Regions from separate parts of the Hoyosella subflava DQS3-9A1 genome, predicted to be linked through region 2. Evidence: riboswitches for the same ligand, from Rfam matches in the RefSeq annotation. Region 2 holds a riboswitch; the other holds the start of a gene.
The links. Region 2 has a riboswitch for cyclic di-AMP ahead of AS9A_RS06245 (C40 family peptidase). Riboswitches for the same ligand answer to the same signal wherever they lie in the genome.

Region 1 (8,912 bases), 470 kb from region 2:
CCGTGACTGACGTGTTCCGGAAAGCCGAGCGCCGGTTCAGTTCCGTCAGCGCACGGACCGCCGAGATAGAGCAGAAATGAATGCGGCGCATATCGATGAACAGCTGATCGGTGCCGCCGATCAGCGCGAAGGTATTGAAGAGCCGGGGCAGGGACAGGGCATCGAGCGTGCCGCTGAGTTCCAGCAGTATCGATTCGTCGGCGCGCCGCTCGATCGACAGGTCTAGGTCTTCGTTCGTGACCGGTTCGATAGCGTTCATGGCTGAAAGGTCCCTTCGTGCGGCGTGATCGCGGGCGGGTTACCCGGCGGGGTCCTGCTGTGCACGCCCCTAACAATGGTCGGCGAAGGTAACGGGGAAATAACACGAAAAATCACGAATCGATAACTAAATGGACTCAGGGCGGTAACGTCATCGCTGGAGGTCGTGCCGACGTCCAGTAAGGCAAGGCTCTAGTAGTGCGGTCGCTGAACTAGTTGGTGAATAAAACGCATCTTCTTCAGAACCGGCCCTCGCAGCACGAACGGGTACAGATCCGAGTGACCCATCGATCTATTGACCTGGTTGAGCGCCCACGCTAGTGGCAACCACCAGTCGATGATCCGGTTGAAGCCAGCGTCGCCGCTCAGATCATTGGTCAGCGACGCACCGGATGGCGCGAATCCGAACGCGGCGGCGGTGTCCAGGGCGTCTCGGATATGCAGGTAATGGGCGAACGTCTCGGCCCAGTCTTCCGCCGGATGCATCGTCGCGTAGGACGAAACGTAGTTCGCAGACCAGCCGTCTGGGGGGCCATCACGGTAGTGGCGGTTCAGCGCTGCTTGATAGTCAGCATTAATGTCACCGAAAAGTGCCTCGTACGTCGCGTGACGGTCCGTCGTGTTGATCAGCACCATCTGGTAGTAGTGGCCGATTTCGTGCCGGAAATGGCCCACGAGGGTCCGGTATGGCTCATCCATCTCGACGCGCAGTCGTTCACGGTGCAGATCGTCACCTTCGGCCAGATCCAGCGTGATCAGCCCGCTTGCGTGCCCAGTGATGACCTTTTCGCCGACGCTGGAGAGCAAGTCGAAGCCGAGTCCACGCTGGGGATCTTCATCGCGGTCAGCGAGTGGCAGTCCCAGCTCGTCAAGCTCGAGTATCACCCGCCGCTTCGCGGTCTCCGCATTCGCGAACTCCCGAAATAGGGGGTCCTCTTCGTTGGGCCGGGTTCGTGTCAGGGCGCACGACGCGCACAGCGGTGACGCTGAGTTTGCAGGCACCAGCCAGTTGCAATGCGCGAGTTTGCGATTAGCGCAACGAACCCACTCGGCATCCTTAATCCGTGTGGCACCGGACTCTTCGAGGGTTACCAAGGAGCGGCTCGGCAGATGGAGGCCGAGGTAGCTGCGGCAGCGCAGACACTGGGTGTTCTCGAACGTCAGCCGCTGGCCGCAGGTGCGGCAGAGGAAGTCACGCATGTGACAGGCGCCCGCTCACCCTTGGTGCAGTCGTGCGATGACCTCTGGCCGCCGCAACGGTGGCACTGTAGGCGGGGGCTGCTTGCGGGCGGGGAGCTGTTCCAGCAGGCGCGTCGTCGCTGCTGCGACATCCGCGACAGCCGCGTCGAACGCTTCTCGGGTGGTGTCCGACACTTTGGAAATACCTGCCACTTTGCGGACGTACTGGACTGCCGCGGCCTGGATCTCCTCCTGTGTCGCTGGGGGTTCGAGCCCGCGCAGCACGGTGATATTTCGGCACATACTCCAACGGTACGGGGATTCTGCAGCGAGGACGCGTGAACCCCGCACCGAGGGGGGAGTGGTGCGGGGTTTCACACAGCCCCAGTGACACCGAAGGGGGGAGGGAGGTGCCACCGGGACAGCTATTCAATTGGTATGTGACCCCTGAGGATCAGAGGCCGTTTGCCCAGGCCTCGATCTCCGGGGAGATAGGGAGCCCGGCAGCCTTGGCGTCGGCGATCATCCCGAGGGCGTCAGCGCTCACGAAGGACTGCAGGTCATTGATCGGTGCGGCCGCAGGCGCGCTCGAGCCCTGTGCGGGTGCGGCGATGTTCTGCGGTGCGCGGCTGGGGTGCGGGCGATCCGTTGGGGCGCTGCTCAGGCCAAGACGGCTCGAGCATGACGGCCATGCGCCCCATCCCTGACCGCGGAGGGTCTTCTCGGCAACGTAGATCTGCTGCTCGCGGGTGGCGAGGTCGGCGCGCGGAGCGAATTCACCGCCGCCATACGCCTGCCAGGTGCTCTGCGAGAACTGCAGGCCACCGTGGTATCCGTTGCCCGTGTTGATGGCCCAGTTGCCGCCGGACTCACACTGTGCGAGGCGGTCCCAGTCGGAGTCGGGAGCGGCGTTCGCGGGAGCGGCGAGAGCGACGCTTCCTGCGGTCAGTGCGGCACCGATAAGCATGGTCTTGGTGAGGGTAGCGGTCTTACGGCGTGCGCTCATGAAGAAGTGGTTCCTCTCGTGTGTGCGCCTGCGAAGTAAGCTGTCGGGTTCGGACTGAGAGTTCGTCCGGCCATGCCTCACCGTGATCGGTACCGCTTGGCTTTACCCCAAGGAGCCACACGCGTGGTGTCGCGTATTTCTCCGTATCCCTAGGGGATGGTGGGTCCCCCGCCTCTGTCCCTCGAAGTGTCGGGTTCCGGACCACGGGACAGAGCTAGGCGCGTGGTGCCGGGGTGGCTGGTTTGCTCAGCCGCGGTAGACGCTACGTTGCGATCGCGGCGTCGTCACCCCACTCTGTGGTGCGCGTTATTCTTTAAGAATTGATTAATGTACGCGTTAAACTGGGGCAAATTCCCAGCTAGCACCATGAAAAGTACGAAAAGATATCATCTCGTTATCGGTTCGTTATGTGACGAGCCTCACCGATTCGGCGACGGTGAGATCTCAAAATTTGAGACAACCTAACCCGCCGGGGCGCGTCATCCCCCTGCAAATGGGGGCAAGACGTCCACTGTGGTGCCCTCGCTGATTTCAATGGAGGTGTCCGTTGCAGCCATCTCGTTAATGAGAAACTGGCATTTACCAAGAACTCGGGCAAGCTCCGCATTTCGGTCAGAAAGATTGGCAATTAGTTGTGCCAGCGTGGAGCCAGGCTCGATTGTGCACGTTTCTTCAGGCGTGCCCGCGGCCCTGCCTGCTGCCGCGAAGTAGCGAACCGTAATCGTCACGCCTAACCGCCAATCGCACTCATGGACCGGCTTGGCTGAAGGAAGCCGGGATCGTTGATCGCATGGCCAGGAAGTTTGCGCCACATCGCCTCCCGCCACGCTTGGGCAAGTATTTCATCGCCTTCGGCTCCGTCGGGAACGCCAGCGGCGCCGCGCAGAAGTGCCCGCAGGTCTGTCTCGCCATGGGAGAACAGGCAGCTGCGAATCTGACCGTCTGCGGTAAGGCGGGTGCGGTCACAGTCGCCGCAGAAAGGCCGCGTGACGGAAGCAATAATGCCGACCGTCGCAGGACCGCCGTCGACCAGGAATCGCTCCGCGGGGGCCGAGCCGCGCCGCTCGGCGTGCGGAGAGAGGGTGAAGCGCTCTGACAGCGAGTGCAATATCTGCTCCGCGGTGATGCAGCCGTCACGCGTCCACCCGTGCCCTGCGTCCAGCGGCATCTGCTCGATGAACCGGAGCTCATATCCGTTGTCCAGGCAGAACTGCAAAAGGTCGGCGGCGTCCTTATCGTTGATTCCCGGCTGAAGCACCGCGTTGACCTTGACTGGTGTCAGACCGGCCTCCGCAGCGGCGGACAGACCAGCCAGCACGTCAGAGAGGCGGTCGCGTCGCGTCAGGGTGTGAAAATTCCGGGAATTGACGGTGTCGAGGGACACGTTCACCCGGTCAAGACCGGCAGCCTTCAGGCTGGCGGCTTTGCGGGCCAGTCCAAGCGCGTTGGTTGTGAGAGAGATGTCCGGGCGCGGGGCCAGGGATGCGGTGTAGGCGACGAGTTCGGTGATACGCGCGTACAAGAGTGGCTCGCCGCCCGTGAAGCGGATCTCCCGCACGCCGAGCATGGTGACGGCGACCCTGATGAGGCGTTGCAGCTCGCTGACGCTCAGCATGTCCTCGCTGGGCATCCAGTCGAGCCCCTCGGCCGGCATGCAATACGTGCAGCGAAGGTTGCAGCGGTCTGTTAGCGATACTCGCAAGTCCCGCGCTACCCGACCGAACGAGTCGATGAGCGGCCCCGCGGTAGGTGCTGGTCCCAGGTCGCTGCCCAGGCCGAGTTGGGCAGCCCGGCTTTCTTCCCGAGCCACCGAGGGAATTCCAAGCCCTACTGCTGACATATCACGCCAGCGTACCTATTCTGGCCGGATTATGCAGAGCGGCCTAACTGCCTGATCACCGTGGATAGTGGTGCTGTGCCTGGTAGGGGCCAGGGCTGCCCGGATACGGGAATGTGGGCTGATCAGTCGGAACGATCTGTTTCCCGAGCGGCATCAACGAAATCGGGATCATTTTTAGATTGCCGATTGCGAGGGGGATCCCGATGATTGTTATCGCCTGCAGGAAAGCGGTCACGATGTGACCGAGTGCGAGCCAGACGCCCGCCACGATCAGCCAAATGATGTTCCCCACGAAGCTCGGCAAGCCCGAGGTGGGCTTGTTGATCACCCGGCTGCCGAACGGCCACAGTGCGTAGATGGCGATCCGGAACGCGGCGATGCCGAAAGGGATCGTAATGATGAGAATGAGACAGATGATTCCGGCGAGCATGTAGCCCAGGGCGAGCCAGATGCCCCCGAACATCAGCCAGATGATGTTGAGAAGGATGCGCAGCATCTATTTCACCCGCCTGCGCCCGCCGGTCAGCACGGTGGTGAAGAACGCCACGGTGAGTCCGAGCGGACACAGAAGACTGATGACGTACAGCGCTGTGATCGGGGCGCCGCCCGCGATGTGGATGGCAAAGATGGAAGTGAGCGCGATGACGCCGATAATGAACAGCGCCATCCCGACCCATAGCGCCACTGTCTCCGCGCGTGAAGAGGGTTCTTGCCGACGCGCGGACCGTGTAGAGGTCACTGCAGATTCCTGAGCCACAGCAACAACGGTACCGCTGTGCTGCCGATGATGACCTACCCGGAGTGCAAGAGTGTGCACCTGATTACACGAATGCGGCAGGTGCGGCGGAGGCGCTAGGATATAGGCGAGACGCATCCTGCAGTGCGCAGGGTGCGTTCGTGCGTGCATACCCATGCACGCGCTGACGAAGTAGCTAGTGATGAGCGGGTGACGAGGGTGCCTACCGGCAAGGTCAAGTGGTACGACGCGGAGAAGGGTTTCGGCTTTCTCTCGCAGGACGACGGCGAGGACGTACATGTGCGATCCGCAGCGTTGCCTTCTGGGGTGGAGTCGCTGAAACCTGGGCAGCGTGTCGAGTTCGGCATGGCTGTGGGCCGTCGCGGACCCCAGGCGCTGAGCGTGAAGGTGCTCGATCCACTGCCGTCGATACGGCAGGCTGCGCGGAAAGAGGCACCCGTCAAGCGCCGATCTCCCGACGAGTTGCACAGCATGATCGAGGACATGATCAAGCTCCTCGAAGCATCTGTGCAGCCCTCTTTGGACAAGGGCCGCTACCCGGAGCGCAAGCAGTCGCAACGCCTCGCTGAGGTAATCCGCGCTGTCGCACGCGAGCTCGACGCTTAGCCGCAGTCGCACACCAAAGAGACGAAGCGGGCCCGGTGAGAAACTCACCGGGCCCGCTTCGTGATTTGTGCGCGTCAACGCATGATCTGGGTGTGGATCGCCCAGGTCGCGTGCGAGACGATCGACTGCTCTCCGGTAGATGCATCGACAATCCCCATCGGAAGCTTGATTTCGACGATCCGCAGAGCGAGCCCGTCGTCGTTGAACGTCGGCAGCGAAATCGAGCGGCGTTCACTGGGGCCATGCATGTCGTCGATGACGTCGATCTCCCTGGCCTCGCTGTCTTCATACAACGCCAGAAGGCTCCACGGTGCGCCAGCGATCTCCTTTGGCAGCGAAATCTGTACGGTCTCGTCTGGACGGATATCGATCAGTGCAGGTTGCCCCTCCGGATCGCACGTGTCAGCGAAATCGATGGTCGCTTCGATTTCCTGCTCAGGCGAGAGTGGCTGCTGCTGTGCCCAGCGCTGACTAGCCTCGGCCAATTTGACGAGGTCGCAGTACTGGAAGGCGTCAACTTCTTTAGCGTTGCCTGCTGAATAGACCGTGAGGTGCGGCCGGTGTGGCTCATCGCCGCGGAAATGTGCTTGCGCTGCGATCACAGCGGCTACGCCAAGTGCGGATATCACCGCCACGGCAGCCACAATGGCAATGAACTTGCGGGAAACAGGCATGCGCAGCTACTTCTCCTCGGTGGTGCTGTCACTAGGCGGTTGCGTAGTGGGCCCGGGGCGATACACCGGCGGCCCCGAATCCGCTGCTTCGGAGGATACGTCCTCGCTCCGCGTACTCGCCCACGCCATCGGCGGTTGCGAACCTTGCTTCGACCGTGGAGCGCTGAACCCAGTGACCATGGGCGGCTCGGGCTGCCCTTCCGGTGCGGCCCGGTCGGGTCGGCGGCCACCAAGCCCAGGCAGCAGCGACATGCCCCGGAAAGTGAGGATTGTCTGCGTCAGCCCGATTACCAGCAGGCCGCTCACCACAGTGAACCCGATCCAATATTCGGTCGGCAGCAGGATCCCGAGTGCACCACCGAGCACCCAGCTGAGTTGCAGCGCCGTCTCTGACCTGCCGAAAGCGGAAGCGCGCGAGCGATCGGGGATGTCGTTTTGCAGCGATGCATCCAGCGATACCTTGGCGAGGGCGCTCGCTGCAGCAGCCACGAAGGCCGCGACTGCGGCGGTCGCGAGACTGTCTGTCAGGGCCGCGAACAGCGCTACCGCTGTGACCGCGCAGACGCACCGCAGCACGATCACCGCTGGTCTTCCGAGTTTCAGTCGTGCACCGGCCGCATTTCCGCCGAAGTTGCCCACCGCAGCCGCCACGCCGACAAGGCCGAGCATCGCGACCTGCATCATCGGTGCGTGCTCTGTCCGTGACTTTGCGACAAACGCGATGTAGAGAGTGAGGAAGCCGGTCAGAACCCGGATCGTGCAGTTGCCCCACAAGCTCGTCAGCACCGCCCGGCCGAGAGGCTGCCGACGGGTGCCCAGCACAGCTGCCATGGGCCGGGCCGAGGGGTCACGGTCCTTGCCGTCGCCGTGGTAGGTGAGCGTCGCCGGGACTTCTCCTTCGGTCACTTCCACCCAGGACGGAATCCGCATACTCAGGAAGGCGCCTGTCAGGGTGATGCCAATCAGGAGGAACATAGCTCCGGGGAGCTCGAACAGTCGTCCGACGACCGCCTCGACACCACCGGCTATAGCACCCACCGTGATCGTTCCGACGACAAGTCCGAAAACCGTGAGGCGTGAGTTCGTTCGGACAAGGTCGATTCCGGGTGGCAGAACGCGCGGCGTCACAGCGGCTTTCAGCACCCCGAAGGTTTTACTCAGCACCAGCATTCCCAGCGCCGCCGGGTACAGCACCCACGGATCGAAACTGCCCGCCGCACTGTTGTAGTTGAACAGCAGGACAAGCACCAGCACTGTTCGGCCGAAGAATGACGCAGCGAGCGCCAGTCGCCGTCCACGCTGCACGCGGTCAAGAGCGGGGCCGATCAGCGGCGCGATGATGGCGAACGGCGCCAGCGTAATCAACAAGTACAAGGCCACCATGCCGCGGCTCTCGGCAGTTGTGGCCGAGAAAAAGAGTGTGTTCGCGAGCGCGATGGCGACTGCCGCATCGGTCGCGAAGTTTGCGATGGTGGCGTACGTCAGTGCGGTAAGCCCCGACTTGTCGGCGCCGTCTGCGGTTGCTGCTCTGCGAAAAGTACTGATGCCCTGTTTCGTCAGTTGCCGACTCCGCATGGCAGCCACCCGCGTGACGGTGATCTTCTTCGGCAACCGCGGTGCTTCGGGTCCATGCGACGCGGACCGGGGGCGGGAGGTGTCCTGCTGGGGGAGCGGATCAAGAGGCGGTAAGGACGGCCGGGCCGATGAAGGCGGATAGTTGTGGCCCCCGGGATGGCGCCCCGCCCAATCCTCAGACCCGCGCCGCCCACCGAAGTGCGGGTCCTGCGGCGGCTGCGAATCGGTCACTGGTCAATTCTGTCCCATATCGCGCCGCAACGACCACTTCACGCGGGCCCGTCGGCATGTCGCGTCCCACTCGCACGTCGATCTACCGGGCAACGAACTCGACCTCGAACATTTCCGGCCAGAGCTTGCCTGTCAGCAAGAAACGGTCGGTACCCGGGATCGCGGCGACTCCGTTCAGTACATCGACGCCACCGCGTTCCTCATCACTGAGGAGCCCGGATGCATCGATCACGGCAGTGACGCGACCGTCCTCCGGGTTGATGCGGACGATCCAGTCGGTCTGGAAGATGTTGGCGTACACGCCCTCAGGAGTGCATTCGAGCTCGTTAATCTGGTCGAGCGCGGATCCGCGCAGTGTGACCGCCACCGTGTCGAGCGCATCGAAGGTGACCGGATCCCGGAAAGTCAGCGTGTCCGAACCATCGCTCATGACGAGTCGGTCAGGGTAGGAGCAGAGGCCCCAGCCCTCGCCCTCATAGCTGACTGTGGCGATCTCTTCGAGTGTCGCGGGATCGCGCTCAAACGCCACCTCGTCGCGCCAGGTGATCTGCCAGACTCGGTCCTCGGTGACAGTCAGGCCCTCCCCGAAGTACGGCAGGGGCAGATCCGCGCGCGCGACCTCCTCACCGGTTTCCAGGTCCCGGGCAGCGATCCACGATAGGCCGACGCGTCCAGTAGATTCGTAAAGCAGTGGACCGGCGATTTCGAGGCCCTGGGTGAAGGCTTCAGGATCATGTGGGTGGACTTTCACGACCTCGGGCTGAAGGAGTTCCACGTCATCCTCGC
Region 2 (8,912 bases):
CCCGTCGCCATGAAGAACACCGAGCCGTAGACGCTGCTTGACAGGGTCGTTCCCTCATGGACGAGCTCGTAGTACTCGTAGCCCTGTCCAATGACGAAGAACAAGCCCATGAAGAAGCTGATCAGATACCAGCGCCGTAGGCCGTATACGTCGCCCCGCTCGGCTGCGAACACGCCGTACTGGCAGGTGAACGAGGATGCCACCAGGACGACAGTGATCGTCAGCGCGAAAGGAATGTTGAGGTGCGTGGGTGGTGGTGGCCACTCCGTAGCCTGGGCACGCGATACGAAGTACATCGCGAACAAGCCCGCGAAGAACATGAGCTCGCTGGACAACCAGACGATAGTGCCCACGCTGACCATGTTGGGGCGGTTCAGCGAGTGCACACGCTGTGTGATTGCCGTTCCTGAGGTCCCTACTGCGCTCGTCACAATTGGAAGTATGACGCCCCGTCGTAAGAAACGTGCAGCCGGGTCCGGTATTTCGTTTCGAGCGCGGGTGTTTCCCCAGGTCGCGGTTGTTTTGGCGGCTCGCTGGTAGTGTCTCTCGGAGTGTCGCGCCTCGTAAAGCATGTGTCCGATCACCGCTAATAGGGCGGGAAAGGCGGCACGTGCCGACGGGTGACGGCCGGACGCGGACAGGAGATGCACTATGTGGCAGTGGATGCGCAGTGCTCGGTTACGCAACTGGCTGACGGCGCGTAGGACCACGGAGGAACTAGAGCCAGGGCGAGCGGATCTTGTGGTTGTCGCGGAAGCTTTTAACCCCTCCGAGTCGTGCAGTGGCGTACTGGCCAGGGCGAGCTCGACGCATCCGGTGTGGCGTGCGACGGACGCGGCGGTTCTTCGCCATCATCTGGCTTTCCGCGGGAACGCCCAGCAGGCGGCTCAGATTGCCGCGATTGATGGATATTCAGTGGCGGTCGCAGCGCCTTACCTGTCACCGTCGAGGCCTGCCCCCGAAGATGGCGATGAATTGATCGTGCTGCAGCGTGTGCAGAAGCTGTCGGCCCTCTCGTGCGCGCAAGAAGCTTCCAGGATGGCGAGTCTTGCGTCGCGCCTCGGTGGACAGTGCTACGGATGGGACGCCCTCCAGCCGCTCCATGAGTAGCGGCGCTGGGTACTAGGATCGGCTGGACTCTGAAATTGATCGGCAAGAGAGGCTTCGTTGTGACGTCTGGTGATGCTCAGTTCAGCTGGCCGCTAGTTCTCGGGGCGCTAACCGAGGGGCAGGATCTTTCCTCGGCCGCCACAGGCTGGGCAATGAACGAGATCATGTCGGACGAAGCGACTCCGGCGCAGATTGCGGCATTCGGTGTCGCCCTCAAGATGAAGGGCCCTACGGCCGAGGAACTCGGTGGCCTCGCTGATGTGATGCTGTCACATGCACGCTCGGTCCCGGTGAGTCCCGAGGCCGTCGACGTAGTGGGCACCGGCGGTGATCGTTCTCATACCGTGAACATCTCGACAATGTCCTCGATCGTGGTCGCCGCGGCCGGGGTACGGGTAGTCAAGCACGGGAACCGGGCGGCATCGTCGCGCAGCGGTGGAGCGGACGTACTTGAGGCTCTCGGCGTGCGGATCGACCTCGGGCCAGAAGCGGTTGCGCGTTGCGTGGATGAAGTAGGGATCGGGTTCTGCTTCGCACCCGTCTTCCACCCGGCTTTGCGGTTTGCCGCTGCTCCGCGGAAAGAAATCGGTATCCCGACGGCGTTCAACGTTCTGGGGCCGCTGACGAATCCTGCGCGCCCTCGTGCGGGCCTCGTTGGCTGTGCTTTCCCGTCGCTCGCTCCCGTGGTGGCCCAGGTGTTCGCCAATAGGGGACATTCCGCGCTCGTTGTGCGCGGCGACGATGGGCTCGACGAAATCACCACCAGCACAACCACCACAGTGCACGCAGTAGCGGATGGCGCGGTGACGACGACCACCTTCGATCCACGGTCCGTGGGTATTCCTTACTCGGACCCGGGGGCGTTGAAGGGCGGCGACGCCGAGGAGAACGCGCAGATTGCCCGATCGGTTCTCGCTGGGGAGCAAGGGCCTGTACGTGATGCCGTGATCCTCAACTCAGCAGCGGCGATAGCTGCGTTCAGGGGAGTCGGCGACAAGGAACTCACGGACGCGATCGCTTCAGGCGTAGAGCAGGCAGCGAGCGCGATCGATACAGGGGCCGCAGCGGATTTGCTCGCGCGCTGGGCGGAACTCACGCACCGGATCACCGGGTAGGTTTATTCTCCGATCGAAAAGCCGGCCTCGACATCAGCACGCGCGTAAGACTTGAATGCAATGTGCGTGCGGGTCGTTCGTACTCCCGCAACTTTGGCGATCCGTTCGGTGACAACATGCGCGATGTCTTCGTGACTGCGCACACGGATGATCGCGATTAGGTCGATGTCGCCGGCGCATGAATATACCTCGGTCACGCCTGGTAGGTCGGCAACTTCCTGGGCGGTCTCCGGGATGCTATGAGCATCGGCGTGGATGTGAACGATGACGGTGATCATCCGCTGACTGTATCGCTCAGCGTGGTGCTCGGGCCCGCATGGGTTAACCGATGAGTGAGTGGGCCTCGCGGGCACTCGATCGGGCCCGCTTGCACCACGCGAGATGCTTGCCCGCACCGTGGGCGGGCTCGCAGTAGCCGTGCGTTGTCCGCACAATTCGCGCGCCAGGCTCGCTCAGCCACTTAATGAGCAGTCCCACCTCTTCAGGATGCGTGCCGCTTAGTGGTGTTCCGTCAGGCAGCACGGTTTCCGCGGTGTGCGTCAACAAGTCGACTAGCTGTAACGGTGACGAGCCGCGGGGCGCACGGCCTGCCGCCGCGAGACGTCCATGGCGGATGATCGCGAGCTCCCAGCCGCCGCGACCATCGGGCCGCCCCGCCACGATCTCCTCGATCGAGGTAAGGGCCGACATACGATGACTGCGGTGCAACGCAAGCCCTAAGTGTGCGGCCCTGTCACGTAGCCGGGCAGCGGTTTCGAACTTCTCATCAACAGCGAGCTGGGCAATCCTGTTCTGCAGTTCAGTGAGGGGGTCATCACGCATCCCTGCGAGCACTTCCGCAACCCGAAGTGCGGTGGCGCGGTATGCGGTGGCAGCGAGCAGACCATCCCTGGCTGCTGGGCAGCCGCCGACGGGGGCGGGGGGACAGTGCGAGCCGTGAAGATCACGTTCCGTAAGTCGACGAGTGCAGGTTCGCAGGCCCGCACTCTCCGCGAGAGTGTGTGCCGCATCTGTCGCGGTACCTCGGTTCGGGAACGGGCCGACCGATTGGGAATGTGGCGTCCGCGTCACGGATAGTCGCGGGAATGGCTCGTCCGTCAGCGTGACCCACCACGCGCGCTGCGGCCACTTCGACTTCCGGTTATATGGAGGCGCGTGAGCGGCAAGTAACCGCAACTCGCGTACCCCGGCTTCAAGGGGGATGGAACAGGCGACGTGATCGACGCCTTCCGCGAGTGCCACCATTTCCCGCATGCGGGTCCGCTGCTCCGACCCAGTGAAGTAGGACCGAACCCGAGCGCGAAGGTTGGTGGCGGTTCCGACATAGAGCGCTTCGTTCGACGGTCCGCGGAAGATATAGACGCCTGGCGTTTCCGGGAGGTGGCGGGCAAGGTCGCGTTTCTCGCGCACAACTGAGGGGACTGATGGGTAGTACTCCGTCAGTTCCCCAAGGCTATGGATCCCTTTATTACCGACCCGCTCGAATAGAGCGTGCAGAACGTCTACTGTCGCCCGGGCGTCGTCGAGGGCCCTGTGAGTGGGACGGTGTGGAACGCGAAACAGGTCGGCCAGCGCAGAGAGTTTGACGGATGGCGCCTCGTCTTTGGACAGGATCCTCCGGGCGAGTTTGACAGTGCATACAGGTCGAGGGAACGACCAGGCTAGGTCACAGCGCTGCGCAGCCGCCTTGAGGAAGCTCATGTCGAAACCGGCGTTGTGAGCAACCAGGACGGTGCCCCGCGCGAACTCAAGAAAGCCGGGCATCACCTCGCGGATCGTCGGCGCTTGGTAGATCATCGCGGACGTGATGCCAGTTATCTGGACGACGTAGGGCGGAATGTCCCGCTCCGGATTGACCAGCGTCGCGAACTCGCCAAGCACCTCGCCGCCCTGAATTTTGACTGCACCGATTTCCGTTATCCGGTCACTGTCGGAGCTGCCGCCAGTAGTCTCGAGATCCACGACGACGAAGGTGATGTCACGCAACGTCGTTCCAAGTTCTTCAAAACTCAGCTGCGTTCCGCCGTCGCCGGATGCGATCGAGGCGGGGCTCTGGCGACTTGGCGCGAAGGTGGAAACCGGACTCACGCGGTCAGATTAATTGTCACCCCTGACAATTCGAGTCAACGCGTAGAAGAACGCGCCGGTACAGGCACTGGAATGCGCGTCGTAGTGCACAGCAGAGCGGGACACGTGCCCGAATCGTCCGAGTGCGCCATCGGGTACGAAACTTCGCATGTCGGACGCAGCAAGCACTCAGCAAGCACTCAGGCAAGAAGTGAGAGAAGGGTCACAATTTTCTTTTTGTGTGATCCTTGCACCCCGTGTATTGCGGTTCGTGAGGCGTGCGCAGCAGAATGGCGCCACCATCAAATATTTTGTCTACCTGGACGGATGTGCTGATCAAACCGAGTCTTCGCCGGGGGTGTCCCGATGTAACTGCTCCCGCGGCCTGGCTGAGCCTGCAGACACGCCCGAATGGTGGGCTTGGGTGCGGTGTCCCCTGAACGAAGGACCCTGAGCTGCACTTTTGTAGTCGTACCGCGACGGTGAGTCCGTTACGTTAGCAGCGTGTGACTTCTACCACAAGGATCGCCCAATAGACGAGGGCATGGACTGATCCGATCCTGTTTCGTAATCTTTTCGAGACCTTGCGGAGTCCTGCCGACCCGACCGGGATGGCGCCGAAGGTCAGCCGCCTAATCAGTGCCCGCACGAAGCGAGCACTGAACCGGGGAACCACGTTTCCACTGGGGTGAATCCCGCGCCGGACTTGACACCGGATGTGGGTAGGGCCGTCTTCCAGGCCCGAACCCGTCAGCTAACTCGGTCGGCGGTCGATGGAAGAAACAGGAGACTTACTCAATATGGCCACGAAGTCGCTTAAGCGGACTGTTCGCACTGCCGTCGCTGCTGGGATTGCGGCCGCTGCGATCGCTATCCCGGCTGCACCCGCAATGGCAGCTCCGGTGACCATTCCGGGAATCGGCACGTTCGACGTTCCTGACAACCTTGCGATTCCGACCACTTTTGACGTGCCACAGATGCCGCAGGTTCCAGGGGTCCAGATTCCTGAGCTGAACACTGGCAGCATTGGTGACGTTGCCGCACCTTTCTCCAACGGTGACCGGGTTGCCGACGGCGCGCTGACCAAGGTGGGTTCGCCTTACGTCTGGGGTGCAGCAGGACCTAACGCTTTCGATTGCTCCGGCCTCGTGTACTGGGCGCACCAGCAGGCTGGCCTGAACGTGCCACGTACGAGCCAGGCACAAGCCGGTGGCGGCATCCCTGTGGGATACAACGACCTGCGCCGCGGTGACGTCGTTCTCTTCTACGGCGGCGCTTCACACGCCGGCATTTACATCGGCAACGGCCAGATCGTCCACGCGCTGAACTCATCACAGCCGGTCAAGGTCGACGCGCTTGGATCGCTTCCGTTCCACAGCGCACGCCGCTATGCATGACAGCTAGCGACTAGTTGCAGCGACCATTAGGCGCTGCACAGTGATGTGGGGCGGAACCATGCGAATGGTCCCGCCCCACATCGTGTTTTACGGCGTGTTAGCGGAAAACGGTCTCAAGTGGACAGTTGGTTGCTAGTTCCGTAATCTGATCGAGATCTTTGGCCTGACTCTCCGGTAACCTCCGGTCTGATGGGCGGTGCTGTCAGTACGGTGCGCCATCCGCCACCCAGGGTCAGCAAGATTCCGATGGGTGAAGAGTTGAGGTGAGTGTGGCGGCTTATGAGGGCCGAGCAGCGACCCGTGTCTGGCTCGCGATGGTGGCGACCCTGCTGATCGTTGCCGTAAGTCTTGTACATGCGCCGCGCCTTTCCGCGGATCCCGTGATCACGGATGCGACAGAAGCGCTAGAGCGCTTGTCCTCGCTCAGTCGCGAGGCAACACGCGCCAACGACGAGGTTCTGACTGCGCAGATCCGGTTGGAGGACCTGCAGGGGCAGTTAGCGGATGCGGAGGGGCGCCAGCAGGACAGTGCCCGGCTGATGGACGACGCCCGTCAGCAGATCGATGCGCTCCAGGAGATCGTGGACAAATTCGCGTTCGCGAATTACCAAGGTATCCGGTTCGACTCGCTGTTCGCCTTGCTCACCAGTGACTCGCCGCAGGACCTGATCACACAGATGTCGGCGTTCGAGATCATCTCGCGCGACACCCTCGAACGAATTAAAGACTTCGAATCAGCCCGGGCCACATATGAGGGTGCCGAGCAGGATGCACGCGAAGCCGCTGCCCAGTTCCGCGCACTCACTGGGGACGCACGGGTCCAGCACGAACTGCTTGCCAGTCGGCAGTCCGCCCTGCAAGCGCAGATCGAGCAGATCAAGGAACTCTACGAAACGCTGAGCGCGGAGGAGCGCCAGCAGTGGGCCGGCGTGACCGTACCTCCTGGGTTCGACCCAGGTTCGCTCCGCGGTTCGGGCACTGGAGTTGATATCGCACGTGCCGCTCTGACTCGGCTCGGCGCACCGTACGTGTGGGGGGCGACGGGACCCGACCAATTCGACTGTTCAGGGCTCGTGATGTGGGCTCACAATCAATCGGGCCGTTCAATTCCGCGAACCAGCCAGATGCAAGCACAGGGTGGGATGCCTGTGTCGCCGCGCGATATTCAGCCGGGTGATGTTGTCATCTACTACCGCGATGCTTCCCACGTGGGCCTCTATATCGGTAACGGACAGATCGTCCACGCATCGACATTCGGTGTTCCTGTCAAAGTCGACGCGGTCAATTCAGCACCAGTGCACTCGATCCGGCGCTACTAGCCTGTCCATATGTGGTTCACGCGCTGGCGCTGCGCCGCGACTGCCGTGGCCATCACGGTGACCCTGCCGCTCGTTTCGTGTGGGACGATCGGTCCTGAGGACAGCACATCAGCGCCGCCGGAGTCGACAGCGCCCCCGGCAGCAACTCCGGGTAACAGCTACGAGGCCATCCGGACCGAAGGTCTCAATGCACTGCTGGCAGAGTGGGCTGATGCTCAGCGCACCGGTGACCCGGAGGCCCTGACCCGTCTGTTCCATCCGGACGCAGACCCGGATTTTGTGGAATCGGAGCGGCGAAAGGCTGTGCATCTTGACGACGTCCCGCTACGTGAGTGGCGTTACGAACTAACCTCCGCACCGGAGATCTTTGTTCCCGCGGAGATCGCGGACCGCATCGACGCAAGAGACGTGTGGGCGCCGTCTCTGCAGCTTGTCTATCAGCTGACGGCTGATCACGCTGCAACGAGTCTGCCCGTGGGCCTCATCGTCGCTCGTGTGGGTGATGAGTGGCTGCTGGTAAGCGACAGCGACGTCACAACCGACGCGCGAACTTGGCGGGGCCCGTGGGACTTCGGCCCGGTGATAACTGAGACTGTGACGTGGCAGGGTGCTGAGTCACTGGTGCTGGGCCATCCAGGTGACCAAGATGTCGTATCTGACACGGTCGCGGAACTCGAAGAGGCTCTTGAGGACGTGGACCGCTTCTGGCGATCGGAGTGGGAGGGGCGAGTAGTCGTTTTCGTCAGCCAAACCGAAGAAGAGTTCTCCGCGCTGACAGGGGGCGCTCATGACAATGCCTCAGCGGCGGCAGTTGCCATCGCAGACCCAGAACGCGACAGCAGTGGTGCGGCAACGGGTCAGCGGATCGTACTCTCCGCCCCCGTCATGCGGACTCTCCCTGACGAGGCGCGGGCGGTTGTGCTGCGGCATGAGCTATCTCATGTGGTGACGCGCCCGAAAACTGGCCAGTCGAGTCCATTGTGGCTGCTTGAAGGGACAGCTGAGTACGCTGGCCGCGCGACTGCAGGAGTCACCCTTCACGAGGGGGCGTCGATGGTGCGCGCTTTGGTCCGGCAATTTGGCCCACCGGATACGCTGCCGCGTGATGATCACTTCCAGGCAGGCGGGGAAACCTCCGCGCTTGCGTACGAACTTGCGTGGACGTTCTCCGTTTACCTCGCTGAGACATTTGGCGAAGCGGAGTTACCGCGGGTCTATTACGCTCTTGCTGCTCCGGGGGCTGGACCTGCGGTCCTCGAGGACCGCATGCGTGAAACAACTGGCCGTGGTCTCGCCGAAACGGTCCGTGAGTGGGGTGCATGGCTCGAACGTGAATTCGCGTGACAAGCGTAACGATGCCGCGTGTGCCGAGTCGCGTTGCGCGGGGAACCAATACGGTAGAGCTATGCGTCGCACCCTGCTGGTGACCAACGATTTTCCTCCGCGGCCCGGAGGGATCCAGTCCTACGTGCACACCCTCGCCGAAATGCTGCCGCCGGAGCAACTCGTCGTGTATGCCCCGCGCTGGCGGGGTGACAGCCATACGCGGTTCGATGCGCAACAATCATTTGAGGTGGTGCGGCATCCCACTACGCTCATGCTGCCAACTCCGAATGTCGTGCAGCGCGCTAAAGAGATCATGAGGCATCATGCGTGCTCTGGTATCTGGTTCGGTGCAGCCGCACCGCTCGCTCTGATGGGGCCGTTGCTGCGTTCGGCGGGTGCGGAGACAATCATTGCTAGCACCCACGGACACGAGGTTGGGTGGTCCATGATTCCCGCCGCTCGACAAGCCCTTCGCGTGATCGGGGAGCAGACCGATGTCGTCACGTATGTCAGCAAATACACCCGCGGAAGGTTTGGGGCGGCGTTCGGGCCCAACTCGGCGTTAGAGCACGTGCCCC

Region 1: another riboswitch for cyclic di-AMP. It lies ahead of AS9A_RS04045 (transglycosylase family protein); the one in region 2 lies ahead of AS9A_RS06245 (C40 family peptidase).

Annotation. Positions count from the first base shown of each region.
Region 1 is NC_015564.1:860,669-869,580, forward strand. It holds gene AS9A_RS04030 (STAS domain-containing protein) at 1-259, opposite strand, end outside; gene AS9A_RS04035 (zinc-binding metallopeptidase family protein) at 451-1,458, opposite strand; gene AS9A_RS04040 (DUF2277 domain-containing protein) at 1,474-1,740, opposite strand; gene AS9A_RS04045 (transglycosylase family protein) at 1,892-2,443, opposite strand; cyclic di-AMP (ydaO/yuaA leader) riboswitch at 2,454-2,649, opposite strand; gene AS9A_RS04050 (MoaD/ThiS family protein) at 2,923-3,171, opposite strand; gene moaA (GTP 3',8-cyclase MoaA) at 3,174-4,283, opposite strand; gene AS9A_RS04060 (YccF domain-containing protein) at 4,339-4,776, opposite strand; gene AS9A_RS23780 (hypothetical protein) at 4,780-5,040, opposite strand; gene AS9A_RS04065 (cold-shock protein) at 5,239-5,646, shown strand; gene AS9A_RS04070 (DUF2771 domain-containing protein) at 5,721-6,320, opposite strand; gene AS9A_RS04075 (MFS transporter) at 6,327-8,126, opposite strand; gene AS9A_RS04080 (glutaminyl-peptide cyclotransferase) at 8,209-8,912, opposite strand, start outside.
Region 2 is NC_015564.1:1,330,562-1,339,473, forward strand. It holds gene ctaE (aa3-type cytochrome oxidase subunit III) at 1-431, opposite strand, end outside; gene AS9A_RS06225 (hypothetical protein) at 652-1,110, shown strand; gene trpD (anthranilate phosphoribosyltransferase) at 1,170-2,225, shown strand; gene AS9A_RS06235 (Lrp/AsnC family transcriptional regulator) at 2,228-2,503, opposite strand; gene AS9A_RS06240 (DEDD exonuclease domain-containing protein) at 2,547-4,313, opposite strand; cyclic di-AMP (ydaO/yuaA leader) riboswitch at 4,912-5,076, shown strand; gene AS9A_RS06245 (C40 family peptidase) at 5,093-5,689, shown strand; gene AS9A_RS06250 (NlpC/P60 family protein) at 5,953-7,008, shown strand; gene AS9A_RS06255 (hypothetical protein) at 7,018-8,352, shown strand; gene AS9A_RS06260 (glycosyltransferase family 4 protein) at 8,414-8,912, shown strand, end outside.